Regions from separate parts of the Marinobacter sp. EVN1 genome, predicted to be linked through region 3. Evidence: predicted binding sites of a transcription regulator. Region 3 holds the regulator's gene; each other region holds the start of a gene.
What was found. Region 3 encodes sigma-54, which starts transcription at its own class of promoters, with help from an activator protein. Its sites were predicted from a motif close to ANTGGCATNNANNTTGCTNT; they were not measured.

Region 1 (5,274 bases), on a different contig from region 3:
AGGTGGCGGTACCCGGGATTCCTGGTCGGCGCCACCCATGAGCATTTCGTATTCGCTCATTCCGGTCTGGGCTTCCGGCGGCTGGGTTGCCATTTCCCATAGCCCCAGGGCCACAATCAGGAACGACACCGACAGCAACGCCGCCCGTATGTTCAGGGAAGCCATGGTTATACCCTCCCGATGGCAAAACTGCGGGCATACTCTTCCGCGCTGTCCGGATCAAAAGTCTTGCCCATGATGGTGTGGGTCTTGTAGGTCTTGTCCGGCGCGCTGTAGCCCATCTCCTCCATGAGCTTGCCGGTTTCTCCAGCCAGGTAGACCTGCTCGGCGATGCCCTTGTAATCCACGTCGCCCTCGATGTAGCCCCAGCGCTTCATCTGGGTGAGGATCCACACACCCATGGAATGCCAGGGGAACGGATCGAAATCGATGCGATCCGGCACATTCTTCACCTCGCCCAGGCCGTCCGCGTAGTACCCGGTCAGCACCTGCTGTATTACCGGGACCGGCTGGTTCAGGTAGTTCTTGGGCGCGATGGCTTCGGAAATTTCCTTTCGGTTTTCAGGGTTGTTGGAGTATTGGGTGGCATCAATGATGGCGCGCAGCAGGGCTCCATAGGTATTCGGATTCTGAGTCGCAAACTGCTGGCTGCAGGCGAAGGCGCAGCAGGGGTGGCCTTCCCAGATATCCTTGGTAAGCATGTGAATGAAGCCCACCTTCTCCCACACGGCACGCTGGTTGAACGGGTCCGGTGACAGGTAGCCATCGAGGTTACCGGCACGCAGGTTGGCCACCATCTCGGGTGGCGGAACCACTCGGATCTGCACGTCCTTGTCCGGGTCGATACCGTTCTCGGCCAGGTAGTAACGCAGCAGGAAGTTGTGCATGGAGTATTCGAACGGCACGCCGAACTTGAAGCCCTTCCACTGCTTGGGATCGCGTTTGTCCTTGTGGTCCACGTGCAGCACGATGGCCTGGCCGTTGATGTTCTCCACCGCCGGCATGATGAACGGTTCCGGTGTGGAACCGGCACCCATGGTCATGGCCAGGGGCATTGGGGTGAGCATATGGGACGCGTCGTATTCACCGGCCAGGGACTTGTCCCGGGCCACCGCCCAGCCCGCGGTCTTGGTCACGGTCACGTCCAGGCCGTAGCGCTCATAGAAGCCCATGGGGTGAGCCATGATGATCGGCGTGGCGCAGGTAATGGGTACAAAGCCGACGTTCAGTTTGGTCTTCTCAAGCTTGCCGAGGGATTCCTTAACCGCAGCCTTGGCCTTGTCCATGGGGAACACGCTGCCCAGCAGCGCGGCGGCGGTGCCCGCACCCATCATTTTCATGAAGCTGCGGCGGCTGTGGTCGTTGTGGCCGAATACGGAGCGGACAACGGCGCTCTCGATGGCTCGGTCCATCATCTCTTCTGAATTCAGTGGCGCCTCCGATGCATCCTGCCTGCTGACGGAAGATTTTAGGTCCAGCGAAATTGCCGGGGCGTCCTGGCCGGGCTTACAGTCCGGGCAGCCACAGGTTTTGGCGTGGATCAGCGATTTGTCTCCATCAAACGGATTACCAAGGCTCTTTGTCGTCATGGGGCACTCTCCTGAAGTACGGGTCGTTTATGCACTCTTGCGGTGCAGTAAAGTGGTGGCTCGGCTCCCGGAGAGAATCTGCTCCCGGGCCGACAACACGTTCTGGAGGAGATATCGCAGGGTTTGTGCCAACCCCAAAAAAATATTTAACACCTTGTTTTATATTGCTTTTATTTTTCTTCGGTGCTTCCTGCCAATTACGAACTTTCGTAATTAACGATATTTCGTAGCCTCCACTACGAAATTTCAGAGTTGGCACAAGGTTTGTTCTGTCTCTGTCAGGCCAGAGAAAGGACAACCCGATGACAATCAAAGCCGCGATAACATCCACCAGTACCACCAGCTGGATTGACCACCTGCCGGAGGCGGCGCTGCTGGTGGATGCCGGGCGCGATCTCATCATCGCTGCCAACAGCGCCATGGGGCGGCTGGCCGGAACCGACAGACAGTCTCTGATTGGTACTCCCTGTACCCACCTGTTCACCGACCAGCGGCCTCAGCTCATCGCCTTTACCGAGGAAACCCTGTTTCGCAGTCATGGCTGGAGCCGGGATTTCATCCTGCAGCATCGGGATGGGCGCAACGTGGAGCTGGAGATTTCTTCCTCACGGGTGGGTGAAGCCGAATCCCAGAGCCTCCTGCTACTGCTTCGGGACCGGCGCCAGCTGCGCACCTTGCGGGAACGACACGACGCCAACCACTACCACCGGGGTGGCCTGCTGGAATGGCGGCGGGTAGAAGAACTGTTCAAGGACATGGAGCGGGAAAACCAGTTGATCCTGCACGCGGTGGGCGAAGGCATTTACGGGGTGGATGCCGAGGGACGGACGACCTTTGCCAACCCGGCAGCGGAACGCATGCTGGGCTGGCGCATTGACGAGCTGATGGGAAGGGTGATTCACCGGGTGGTGCACCACTCCCACGAAGACGGTAGCATCTTCCCACTGAAAGAATGCCCTATCTATGCCGCGTTTCGGGATGCCAGTGTAAAACGGGTTGGCGAGGACTGGTTCTGGCGCAAGGATGGCACCGGCTTTCCGGTGGAATACACCAGCACGCCCATTATAGACAATGGCCACCCGGTTGGTGCCGTGGTGGTGTTTCGCGATATCTCTGCCCGGCTTGAGACTCAGAAGGAATTGCAAAAAGCACTGGAGGAAGTGGAAACCCTGAAACACCGTCTGGAAATGGAAAACGCCTACCTTCAGGAAGAACTCAGTGCGGAATACCACTTTCACGAAATTTTAGGCCAGAGCGATGCTATCAAAGCCATCGTGCGCAGAATCGGAATGGTCGCCCCAACCGATGCCAACGTGTTGATCACCGGGGAATCCGGTACCGGCAAGGAACTCATTGCCCGGGCCATTCATCAGTCAAGCAGCCGGAGGGATCGCCCCCTGATCCGGGTAAACTGCGCAGCGATTCCCAAGGATCTGTTTGAGAGTGAGTTCTTTGGCCATGTAAAGGGTGCCTTTACCGGAGCCGTCAGTGACCGGGTTGGTCGCTTCGAGCTCGCCGATGGGGGTACCCTTTTTCTGGATGAAGTGGGCGAGATCCCACTGGAGCTCCAGGGCAAGCTGCTGCGGGTCTTGCAGGATCAACAGTTCGAACGCGTGGGGGAAAACCACACCCGAGCCGTGGACGTTCGTGTCATTGCCGCCACCAACCGCGACCTGAAAACCGAGGTCCGGGACAAGAACTTCCGGGAGGATCTGTACTTTCGCCTGAATGTGTTCCCTATTGAGTCGGTGCCGTTGCGCCGACGTATCGAGGACATTCCCATTCTCGCCCAGGAGTTTCTGAACCGGGCGTGCCAGAAATTCAACCGGCCACCGCTGGCACTCCGGGAGCGGGACGTGGAAACGCTCAAAGCTTACCCGTGGCCAGGCAATGTTCGGGAGCTGGAAAACGTTATTGAACGTCAGGTGATCACAGCCGATGGCCGGCTGGATCTGGACCTGCAGGGTCCGGATTCTGTCGCCAGACACACGCTGGAACCCATGCCGCCAGCCAGACATTTCGACGGTGAACTGATGACAGAGCACGAACTCAGGGAGCTTGAGACAAACAACCTGAGACGAGCCCTGAAAATCAGTGGCGGCCGGGTGTTCGGCGACGATGGCGCCGCCGCGCTGCTGGGTGTCAAACCGACCACCCTGTCCTCACGCCTGAAAAAGTTGAAGATCGAACCGCGACAATTTCAGGAAAGGGATCTTTAACCCTGCTAACCCGCCAGAGTATCTCGGCGCGGGGTGGCCGGTAGATTTTTCGCCGGAAAAAGGTGTCTGAGCGAAGCGAGTTCTTTTTCCAAGACAAATCCACCGGCCACCCCGCAAGCCCGCCCCAAAACCGGAAGGCTACGAGAAACAGTAAACCAAATCAGATCAGTTCAATAGCCACAGCCGTGGCTTCACCACCACCGATGCAGAGCGAGGCTACACCACGCTTAAGCCCACGCTGTTTCAGCGCATTGATCAGGGTGACGATGATCCGGGAGCCGGAGGAACCAATCGGATGCCCCAGTGCACAGGCACCGCCGTGCACGTTGACCTTCTCCGCAGGAAGCTTCAGCTCATTGATCGCGGCCAGGGTGACCACGGCAAAGGCTTCGTTGATCTCGAACAGATCCACATCATCCACACTCCAGCCTGCTTTCTTCAGCACCTTTTCGATGGAACCGATAGGCGCGAGGGTGAATTCAGCCGGTAAACGGGCGTGAGTCGCATGCGCCACGATGCGGGCCTGCGGGGTCAGGCCCCGGGCATCGGCTTCGGCAGCGGAGGCCAGTACCAGCGCGGAAGCTCCATCACTGATGGAGCTGGAGGTGGCGGCGGTGACAGAACCGTCCCTGGCGAACGCGGGTTTGAGATGTGGAATTTTCTCCGGTTTGGCGTTGCCCGGCTGTTCATCGGTATCCACTTCGGTGTCACCGCCCCGGCCCGGGACCGTTACCGATACGATTTCGTCCCGGAACCAGCCGTTTTCGATGGCCGCCAGGGATTTCTGCAGGGAGCCGATGGCGAATTCATCCATGGCCTGGCGGGTGATGTCGAATTTGTCAGCCGTGCGCTGCGCGAAGACGCCCATCAGCCCACCCTCGTAGGCATCCTCCAGACCGTCCAGGAACATGCTGTCGAGTACCTGGCCATGGCCCATGCGCATGCCGGCACGGGCTTTCGGCAACAGGTACGGTGCCTGGCTCATGTTTTCCATGCCGCCGGCGATCATGATGTTATTGGTGCCAGCTTTGATCTGGTCGTGGGCCATGATGACGGCCTGCATGCCGGAGCCGCACATTTTGTTGATGGTGGTGCAGCCGGAGCTGTCCGGGATGCCAGAGGCCCTCGAGGCCTGACGCGCCGGCGCCTGGCCCAAGCCGCCGGGCAATACGCAGCCCATGACCACTTCCTGGATGTCTGCCGGCTGAAGGCCAGAGCCCTCAATGGCGGCCTTTATGGCGACGGCGCCCAGGTCCGGTGAACGTACCGAGCTCAGGGAGCCCATCATTCCGCCCATGGGGGTTCGGGCGGAGCCTGCTATAACGATGTCATTGTTGTTCATTGAATCTGGTCTCCATGTTGGGAGTCAGGTTCGATCAGGGGGATACCTTTCCGAGACACGCTGTGAATACATCCCTGTACGCTCGACAAAAGCCATCCATGGCTTTTGACGGTCCCGGAAAGGT
Region 2 (5,274 bases), on a different contig from region 3:
AGGATTTCCACAACAAATTGTCCTTGGGCACGCTCCATCTGGGTTATGCCATTGAGCGATCCTTTCAGGATTCGAGCATTGTCAGTTATGACTTGCTGGCCGGGTCCGGGAAAAATACGTTCTACAAACAGCACTTCAGAGGGGAGCAGGTGTTGTTTACCACCGTTGAGTATGTTCGTTCTCCCATTCTTAAAATGGCTTATGGGGCAAGGGGTTGTATGTCGCCCCGTTTAGTGTCCTCAATTAATCGTTTCTTTCGTCTCTGAGCGGGTGTTGTCATGAATAGGGAAAGGATGCCGTCTATCAGCCTGATGAGTCGCTTGTGGCCGTTCCTGCTTGTCTTATGTGTGCTGGCATTCGTTACTTTCCCTACTTTGGAGGGAATCGTGACGCGATGGTTAAAGTGGGACGAATCATACTCCCATGGTCTTTTGTTAGCCGGCGTGGCGCTGTATCTGATCTGGCGAAAGGCGAAGACCAATCCGGTGGCCCCGGGCTTCGCCCCGGTTTGGGTTCTTCCTTTGATAGCCTGTCTGCTTGCCTATTGGGTCGGCGGGTTGATTCGTCTTCAGGCGCTTCAGCAATTGGCGTTGGTGCCTCTTTTGTTTGCTGCCTGCGCGACGCTGATGGGGTGGCGCCAGGCTCGCTGGTTCATTGTGCCGCTGGGTTTGCTGTTTCTGACCATTCCTGTGTGGGATTTCCTGGCCTGGACGCTACAGGTAATTACCGTTGCCGTTAATAAGGTCCTGTTAGGTTTTTTCGATATTGATTTTGAGGTGGAGGGCGTTTTCGTTTACCTCATCGGTGTCGGAACCTTTGAAGTTGCTCATGGATGCTCTGGACTCCGGTATCTGCTGGTGGGACAGGCGCTGGTTCTGATTTATGGCGAGTTATACCTGTCGAGGTTGCGATCCCGCATCACGTTATTCTGTTTTGGGGTGGCATTCGCTCTACTTGCCAACTGGATCCGGGTGTTCGTCATCATCTACATGGGGTATGAAACGAACATGCAGTCCGGCCTGATCGAGGATCATGAAAACTTTGGCTGGTGGGTGTTTGCGGGGACGCTTGTTCCCCTCTATTTTCTGGCGCGTCAGCTTGAAAAACGAGACGACCAGGTTGTTGCCAGTCAGGATAGTGACGAGGAGCAATACCGCGCCAAACCCGCAGGGAAAACTGCCGTTGCTGTTGCGGTTGTCGCAATGTTGGGGCTAGTTACTTGGATCGCTCTGCCGGACAAACGCGGCAACATTGCTTCTGAACCTGAAGGTTACGTCATTGATTTGAGTGAAAGGTATGCCCCGGTGTTCGGTTCGGGACTTGATGGCTGGCGCCCCGACATTCTTAATCCGGACCGGGTGTATGTTCAGACGATGTTTGACCGCCTGCAGGCGCGTGCAGGGCAAGGTGTGGGCGTGACATTTTATCTCGGCACATTCACATACGAGTATCAAAGAAACCGCGCCGAACTTATCCAGTACAGTAATAGACTTTACGATCGTGATTTCTGGATTCCGGAAGGCTTCTTTGATGTTGAAAATAGCCTGAACATCCCTGTGCAGGGGGTTACCCTGAAACATCGTGTTTCCGGGCAACGTGTGCACCTGGGGTATAGCTACTTTGTTCAGGGGCAGTGGGAAACCGATCAGTGGCGCGCGAAGCTTGCTCAGGTGGGCGGATTCTTCAGTGGCCGGGATGATGCCTCGTTACTCATCTCCGCAGTGGCGTGTGATGGCTGTGAGGTGGCTGCAACGCTCGCTGAGTTTATCGAGTCCACCTTTCCGGTAATTCTTGAGCAGATTGATCAAGAGGTGGTGCAACCAGGCCGTTGAGTTGGTGCTCCAATCGAGACAGGAATTGTTCGTGATTGGTTAAATACCATTCGATTGCGAGCCCAGACATGTTCTCTAGGGAGTCAGGTTGCTGGTCTATGGCAGTTTGGATGCTCCTTTCAAGAGCTTGCTCTGAGACAAAGTAACGGGTACCGAGGCGGAACGTCAGTTTTCTTTCCACTTCTGCCAGAAAGCCTCTATCTTCCTCAACCAGCTCGTTCATCGGCGCTGCATCGGTTGTAATCGTGATGCAACCATTGCCCATTGATTCGGCAAGTGTCTGGCCATAACCCTCTACTTCTGACGGCAATATCGCAAAACCAGCCTGTGCCCACAGAGCAATCAGTTCATTACTGGTGAGAGTTGGCTTTATCTCAATATTGGACGCAGAGCAGGAAGTTGGTTCCAGGTGCTGGGAAACGAGGATTAGTTTTGGCCACTCGGGGTGCCTCTGCCAGCATGAGAGAACGCTTTGTGTGCCTTTGAACTGGCTGTTGCCGGCTACATGCAAAGCCAGACGGTAGTCTTTCTTTTTTGAGCCGTTCTGGGTGTTGATCTCACCGCCGGTAAACCCCAGGTATTGGGTGTCTGGATGTAAGGCGGAAAAAATCGATACCGCATGATGTGTTTTACAGAGTATGCGGTTGATAAAGTTGAGGTAGGGAAGCCTGGATTCAATGAACCATTCCTGGTTCGGGATTAGCCAGTGGTGCCGGCCAACCGCCAATTGGGTTACTCGAACATTCTCCAGGTGAATAACAAGATCCGCTCGTTTGCCCGGCTTGAGTATCCTGAGCAAAGCAACTTGGCTGCGATAAACGAGTTTCGTGATCGCACCGGGACAATATCTTTTCAGTACTTTGAATCGATAAATTGAAAGGTGGGATCGCCATAAGGGGGTAGGGGGGAGTTGAACCTGTCGGCATTGATGTCCTAGCCCCCGTAAAACTGCCTCCAGAATCTGGGCATCTTTCTGCAGCCCTCTGCCGCTATTTGAATAAACAATCAGTACATCCATGAACCTGACCTAGAATGAAAAAGCCCTGCAAATGCAGGGCTTCTAAAGCGTAACACAGAAGTCCATGTCAGGCTTTTTTACGGCCTTTCATGCGCACTGCAATACCTGCGAGGCCAAGGCCCAATAGCGCCAGGGTGCCGGGCTCAGGTACTTTGGTGGCGCGAACAGCGATGACCATGTCGTCGTGGTTGTCGTCGCCAGTCCAGCCGTCATCAAAGCTGATCAGGAAGTAATCCTGCTCATTGGGGACTTGGAAAAGGTTGAAGTTGACTGATGATTTGGGTTCGCCCGAAATATTTAATTGGCTACCGTTGGTTCCGTCGTTAAGCACTTCAACATTGTTTCCGTTTTTGAAACTGAATGTCAGCAGTTTGTCCAGGCCACCGTAGAAAACGGTACTGAAGGTGTCGTCTGGACTGTTAGTTTGGTCAAAAACCAAGGTGTTACCCCAGTAAAACTGGTTGTTGTCGCTCGCTTCCTTACCCAGGTAGGTGAAGGTCAGCTTGAACGGATCGGAGCTGGTGGATTTCAGGTTGTGGCCGAACAATACGGTATCACCCACGTTGTACAGAGGTGCATCCGCAGTCCAGGTACCACCTACGCGAGTGGCGTAATCGTTGTCTCCCGGAACACTTTGCTCAGCTACAGCGCCAGGTGCGTTTGCATTGGCAACAGCATCGATATAGGCAGCCTGAGCTACTCCAGCAAAACCGACGGCTGCAGCCATTGCCAAGCCTTGAGTCAATTTTTTCATTTGAGTCACTCCTCCAGTGAGTGGTCTTTGCGTTACGTCATCCTTTAATAAGCAGGCTTTGTGCCAGATTTTAAGTCATTGAATATTAATGAACTTTTCTGGTTGCTGCTGTTTGGTTGTAAAATAACTCGACAACTAAAATGCTCACTTAGTTAACCTGATGCTCTACCGGATCAGACGGTTCACTACTCAATCCATTGGTATCAATTACCTGAATCGTAAAGTACCAGGTGCCGGGCGCCAGGCCGGTAACCGTGGTTGAGGTTGTGCCTGCCGGCACCTCCAGAGTTTGAGTCAGGTTTGCAGCATCCTGTCCGTAGTTGATCCGGTAACGGTCAATTTCGCTCAGCGAAATGCTGCTGCCGTCTACCCTGGTGCCGGGAGGCGTCCACGACAGTGTCACACTGCCGCTGGCATCGCCGGTACCACCGGGCTGGCTGGTGACCGGTGATTCTGGCTCCGATACGGTTTCGAGCGTGTACGGGTGCAGACCCGATTGATAAGCCTCAAGAACCGTCACGCCGCTATCGTTAAGCACCCGGCTCGCTGATGGTTGCATCAGGGGGAGTCCGTAGCGAAGTTTGTAAAGATCGTCGATACTGTCGTTCAAGGTGCTTTCGGCGAACTCGCTGTCCAATGCCAGATGCTGGACGGTGTTGGTCGTGGATATGGCATCTCCAGTGGCGGCGTCGGTAATCGCCAGTTGTGCAGTGGCGCCCCAGCCGAACTCAAAGTACTCCATGGTGATGGCAACGGGGGTCCCCGCTTCGAGACTCGCGGTGGCGTTGTAGCTGGTGGGGGATTGGTTTTTCCACTGATCAATGACGGTAGAGCCGTTTAGGAAAAGCCGAACACCATCATCCGTAGTGGTGGTGAAGGTGTAGTCCCGGGTTCCTTCATTGTGAGGTGGTGTAAACCATCCCTGCCAACGCACGCTGAACCGGTCTCTTGGAAGCTCCGCTGACGGGCTTCCACTATTCCAGTTGAAGTTGACGGTCGCATCCCGCTGACTGTAAACGAAGCTGTCAAACTCGGTGCCTGTGAAGTACTGGCCGACGAATCCGGTTGCATACACTTCCTGGGGGGCAGGGAAGTCGCTGGCATCGGTAGGATTGGTGCCGGCCTGGTACTCTTGCAGGATGGTGTAGCCATCACCGTCAAGATCTACATTGGCATCGCCCGGGTTGGTGGGGTCCGTGCCATAGGCGTATTCGTATCCATCCGGAATGCCGTCGTTGTCGGTATCTTCGGTTCCGGGATTGGTCCTGGCCCAGAACTCATCCATGGCGGTAAGCAGGTCATTGTCGGTATCGGATTTGGCGTCGGCCGCATTGGATGGATCCAGCCCGTACACAATCTCCCAGTTGTCGTACAGATCATCACTGTCCGCATCAAGTGGTGGGTACTGGCTGTTGAATGAGAGGCCCTGTTCAGCGTCAAAGTAGCCGATTCGGTAGCCCAGATGGTAGGCATCTTCGGTTGTCATCTCGGGGGCCGAGTCAGGGGCTTTCTGGGCGTAGCTATGTAGCGCGCTGCCGCTGATCACTTGCTGAGAGATGCCGGGGCCGGACCAGGCGACGGTAAAGTGGTCGTCCCATCCACCTTCCTTGTGTCTGAATTCAAAGTAATATTTTTTGCCGGCCTCCAGATATTGTACGCCGGAGGTTTGT
Region 3 (5,274 bases):
AAACCCACTGGGACGCAGCCCTGAAGGCCAAAGCCTCGGACATTCGCCTGATCGCCCTGGATGTGGACGGCATCATGAGCGATGGCCGCCTCTATTTCAGTGCCAGCGGCGATGAACTCAAGGCCTTCAACATTCTTGACGGCCTGGGCCTGAAACAACTGATGCAGGCAGGCATCACCGTGGCGGTGATTACCGGACGACGCTCTCCGCTTACGGAAAGACGAATGTCGGACCTGGGCATCCCGCACCTGATGCAGGGTCGCGAAGACAAAAAAATTGCATTGCTGGAATTGATCCGGGATATGAACCTTGCGCCGGAGCAGATTGCCTACATGGGCGACGACCTGCCCGACCTGCCCGCGCTGCGTTTTGCCGGCCTTGGCATCACGGTACCCAACGGCTACTGGCTGGTTCAGCAACACGCCGACTACTGTACCCGCAGCCCCGGTGGACAGGGCGCTGTGCGCGAGGCCTGCGATCTCCTGCTCTGGGCGCAAGGGCACCTGGACAACACTCTTGCCCCCTATCTGGACGAGCCAGCATGATCACCGAGCGGCTTTTCGGCGATCGTGGCAAACGGCGGATTACAGCCCTGGCCCTTGCCGCCACCGTAACAGCAACCGTTTTTCTGCTGTGGCAAAGTGACGAGCCTGTCAGTCCGCGGAATGCCGCCAGCGAACTACGGGGGCCCGCAGAGCCCGACGGCTTTGTGATCGGCGGCCAATACCGCGCCTGGGATGAGCAAGGGAACCTCCAGATTGATCTCAAAAGCCCCAGAATTGAGCAGTTTGAAGCAACCGGCACGGCTCATCTGGATACGCCAATAGCCCGGCTTTTCAGTGAGGGCAGCCCCGACCCTTGGCTCATTGAGTCCAATGAAGGTAGCCTTCAGCAGAACAATGAAAAGCTGGAACTTATGGGGAACGTCCGATTGACCCGACAGTCCGAAGGCCGCGAAGCCGTTCTTGAAACCGAGGCACTGACCCTGGACAACAGCAACGGCACCGTCTACACCGACCAGCCGGTGACCATCACCGAGCCTTTCGGCGTCACCCGCTCCACCGGCATGAAAGCCTGGATCAACGAACGCATTCTCGAACTCAACTCCCGGGTAGAGGGACAATATGAAACCGTCAGGTAAACGATCTTTCTGCCGGCCAGCGATTCTGGCCATGGCATTGCTGGCCGGACCGGCATCGGCATTCAACCTGGATTCCGATATCCCCATAAAGGTCAGTGCAGATTCGGCCCGCCTGGATGAAAGCGCCGGAACGGCCGTTTACACCGGCGCTGTCGAACTGATTCAGGGCGAAACCCGGCTGGACGCGGATCGGGTGGTACTTTACCGCAACCAACAGGGTGTCAGCCGGATTGAAGCCGCCGGTAACCCCGCCCATTACCGGCAACCCGGCCAGGAAGGCGAAGGCACGACCGATGCCAGGGCCCTGAACATCACCTGGTCTGGCGATGAAAACCTGGTTATTTTTGAACGCCAGGCCGTTATTGAACAAGACGGCAACGTATTCCGGGGCGACGTCATCCACTACGACACCGTTCGCCGCGTTGTTACTGCGGAAGGCGGCACGCCATCCGACGGCGGCTCCGGCCGGGTGGAAATGGTGATTCAGCCTCGTAATTCAGCTCAATCCAGTGACGGGAAAGGTTCGGATGGCAGTTCTCAGGGCCAGTAATCTGGCAAAAAGCTACAAGCAGAAAAAAGTGGTGCTGGACGTTTCTCTGGAGATTCGCTCCGGCGAGATTGTCGGCCTGCTCGGCCCCAACGGCGCCGGCAAGACCACCTGCTTCTACATGATCGTGGGCCTGGTGCCTGCGGATCACGGCCGGATCACCATCGACACCCAGGACATCACCCCGCTGCCAATGCATGGGCGCGCCCGCAAGGGCATCGGTTACCTGCCCCAGGAGGCCTCCGTGTTTCGCAAACTGACCGTGCGGGACAACATCATGGCCATCCTCGAAACCCGCAAAGGCATGAGTCGGGCGGAACGGGAGGCCAAGCTGGAAGAGTTGCTGGAAGAGTTTCATATTACTCACATCCGTGACAGCGTGGGTATGGCGCTATCCGGCGGCGAACGCCGCAGGGTTGAAATCGCCCGGGCGCTGGCCATGGAGCCTGCGTTTATCCTGCTGGACGAACCCTTCGCGGGCGTAGACCCTATCTCCGTCAGTGACATCAAGCACATTATCCGGCACCTGCGAGATAAAGGTATTGGCGTGTTGATTACCGACCATAACGTTCGGGAAACCCTCGACATCTGCGAGAATGCCTACATCGTTTCCGGCGGCCACATCATCGCCTCCGGCAATGCCGAAGCCATTCTGGCAAACCAGCAGGTGAAAGAAGTGTATCTGGGTGATGAGTTCCGGCTCTGACCTGATAAAACAGGGTTTATCCGAGGTCTGATTGTTTTGATGATCTGTAGCAAGTAAACTCGGCAAAAAACTTGCTTATACTGTTCACAGACAATGGCAAGTAACCAGCGTACAACATTTTTTTCGGCCTGTGCGCCGGCAAAGCAACAACCGGGATGCCCATGAGTTATGGATCTTGAGCCATGGTTATGAAAGCCTCATTACAGCTTAAGCTGGGCCAGAGTCTGACCATGACGCCCCAGCTGCAGCAGGCCATACGCCTGCTACAGCTTTCTACCCTCGATCTCCAGCAGGAAATCCAGCAGGCGCTGGAGTCCAACCCCATGCTGGAAACCTCAGAGGACGATGAGCACCCTGAAGGCGACGAGCGCGAAGAGCACGAGCACAGTGAAGCTTCCAGCTCTGAGGCCAACCAGGACGACAGCCACCAGGACGCGAGCCCGGACTGGGACGAAACCGAGAACGGCCCTGACTGGTCGTCCGAGAACGATATTCCGGACAACATTCCCGATGATCTGCCAGTGGATACCGCCTGGGACGACATCTACCAGTCTGCCCCGGCTCCGGCCAGCAAAGGCGAAGACGAGCACGAATCGGATTTCGAAACCCGGAACTCGCCTACCGAAACCCTGCAGGATCACCTCGAGTGGCAGTTGAACCTGACGCCTCTGAGCGAGCGGGATCAGGCCATTGCCCACGCGCTGCTGGATGCTGTGGATGAGCGCGGCTACCTGACGTCTGACATTGAGGACATTCACGCAGGCCTGCTGGACGAAACCGAAGAAGACCCGTTGGAACTGGACGAAGTGGAAGCGGTACTCCACCGCCTGCAACACTTCGACCCGCCAGGCGTGTTCGCTCGGGATCTCCAGGAATGCCTGCTGATTCAGCTCAACCAGCTGCCACCGGATACCCCCTGGCTGCGCCAGGCGAGACTGGTGGTTACCCAGTTCCTACACCTGCTTGGCAACCGGGACTACGCGCAGCTGTTACGCCGCAGCCGGCTCAAGGAAGACCAGCTGAAACAGGTACTGGCCCTGATCACCAGCCTGAACCCGCGCCCTGGCGATGTCGTGGACCGGGCCGAACCGGATTACGTTATCCCGGACGTCATCGTACGCAAACACGAAGGCCGATGGCGGGTTGAACTCAACCCGGAAATCGCTCCGCGTATCCGGGTGAATGCCAGCTACGCGTCACTGATCCGCCGGGCTGACAGCAGTGCCGATAACACCTACCTGCGCGACCAGCTGCAAGAAGCGAAATGGTTTATCAAGAGCCTGCAAAGCCGGAATGAAACCCTGCTGAAAGTGGCCACCCGCATCGTTGAACACCAGCAAGGGTTCCTCGATCAGGGCGAAGAAGCCATGAAGCCTCTGATCCTGTCTGACATTGCCCAGGCGGTGGAAATGCACGAGTCCACGATTTCCCGGGTTACCACCCAGAAGTACATGCACACGCCCCGCGGTATTTTCGAGCTGAAGTACTTTTTCTCCAGCCACGTCAGCACCGCCGAGGGCGGCGAATGCTCGTCTACAGCCATCCGGGCGATGATCAAGAAACTGATTGCCGAGGAAACCCCGAAAAAGCCATTGAGCGATAGCAAAATTGCAGCCATGCTAGGGGAACAGGGAATCAACGTGGCGCGGCGTACCGTGGCCAAATACCGGGAGGCCATGCATATTCCTCCCTCGAACGAACGAAAACGCCTGGTTTAAACTTTCGCCGGTGCATGATGCACTGGCACGCAAGCCGGCAAGCACGCCGGCAGTATGACAACAGGAGACGCCTATGCAACTCAACATTTCAGGCCATCACGTAGAACTGACTCCCGCTCTGAAGGATTACGTCAACACCAAGCTCGAGAAGCTGGAGCGTCACTTCGACCACATCAGTAACTGCCAGGTCACCCTGGAGGTCGAGAAGGTGCGCCAGATGGCGGAAGCCACGCTGCACGTGATTGGTGGTGAGATTCACGCAAAGGCAGAAAGTGAGGACATGTACGCCGCAATCGACGCTCTGGTCGACAAGCTGGACCGTCAGATCCTCAAGCACAAGGAAAAGAACGTAGACCGGATGCACGGTAACGGCGGTCGCTGAAGCGCGAACCTTACCGGGTGTTTCATGAAACGAGCTGCGGCGGGGCTAACCGGCCGCAGCCTTTTTTTTACGGACATGCAGTCGATCCATGAGCGAGCCATCCCTGACCATCGACAATATTCTTGCCCCTGAACTGACCCTCTGTAAGGTGCCGGCCTCAAGCAAGAAACGTGTGCTGGAGTTCATCGCTGAACGGATTCACTTTCAGGATGAAATCCTCAGCGACACCCAGATCTTCAACAATCTGGTCTCCCGCGAACGCCTGGGTAGCACCGGTATCGGTGAGGGTATTGCCATCCCCCACTGCCGACTGGAAGGCCTGGACCGCGTCATCGGCGTACTGATGACTCTGGAAGAGCCGGTAGACTTTGATGCTATCGATAACCAGCCGGTAGATCTGGTGTTTGCCCTGATCGTCCCCAAAGAAGCCACCAGTGAACACCTGGAGTTACTGAGCCAACTGGCGGAGCGCTTCAATGACAGCACTTTCTGCGCCCGGCTGCGCCAAAGTGAAGATCCCGCGACCCTTTACCAGCGTATGGCGGAGAGTAATCACTGAGATCAGCCTGATATCTGGACAGGCTGCCAGGCAGATTGAAGGAGAAACAGTCCCATGAAGCTGATTATCGTCAGTGGCCGATCCGGTTCCGGCAAGAGTACGGCCCTGCATGTGCTGGAAGACCTGGGATTCTACTGCATCGACAACCTGCCCATTGGCTTGCTGTTCCCGCTGACCCGAGAGGCGGCCACCCAGGAAGCGCCCGGCCGGCTGAAAAAAAT

Region 1: the regulator sigma-54 is predicted to act here: its motif matches at 1,841-1,860, upstream of Q674_RS34415 (sigma 54-interacting transcriptional regulator).
Region 2: the regulator sigma-54 is predicted to act here: its motif matches at 3,653-3,672, upstream of Q674_RS39640 (PEP-CTERM sorting domain-containing protein).

What each region holds. Positions count from the first base shown of each region.
Region 1 is NZ_AXCB01000034.1:106,193-111,466, forward strand. It holds gene ntrB (nitrate ABC transporter permease) at 1-165, opposite strand, end outside; gene Q674_RS34410 (ABC transporter substrate-binding protein) at 168-1,589, opposite strand; gene Q674_RS34415 (sigma 54-interacting transcriptional regulator) at 1,892-3,808, shown strand; gene Q674_RS34420 (acetyl-CoA C-acyltransferase) at 3,969-5,150, opposite strand.
Region 2 is NZ_AXCB01000070.1:517,074-522,347, forward strand. It holds gene Q674_RS39630 (GNAT family N-acetyltransferase) at 1-266, shown strand, start outside; gene xrt (exosortase) at 279-1,832, shown strand; gene Q674_RS41000 (glycosyltransferase) at 1,765-2,850, opposite strand; gene Q674_RS39640 (PEP-CTERM sorting domain-containing protein) at 2,918-3,604, opposite strand; gene Q674_RS39645 (PA14 domain-containing protein) at 3,753-5,274, opposite strand, start outside.
Region 3 is NZ_AXCB01000023.1:99,957-105,230, forward strand. It holds gene Q674_RS32080 (KdsC family phosphatase) at 1-545, shown strand, start outside; gene lptC (LPS export ABC transporter periplasmic protein LptC) at 542-1,141, shown strand; gene lptA (lipopolysaccharide transport periplasmic protein LptA) at 1,125-1,691, shown strand; gene lptB (LPS export ABC transporter ATP-binding protein) at 1,669-2,394, shown strand; gene Q674_RS32100 (RNA polymerase factor sigma-54) at 2,583-4,112, shown strand; gene hpf (ribosome hibernation promoting factor) at 4,186-4,494, shown strand; gene ptsN (PTS IIA-like nitrogen regulatory protein PtsN) at 4,583-5,053, shown strand; gene rapZ (RNase adapter RapZ) at 5,108-5,274, shown strand, end outside.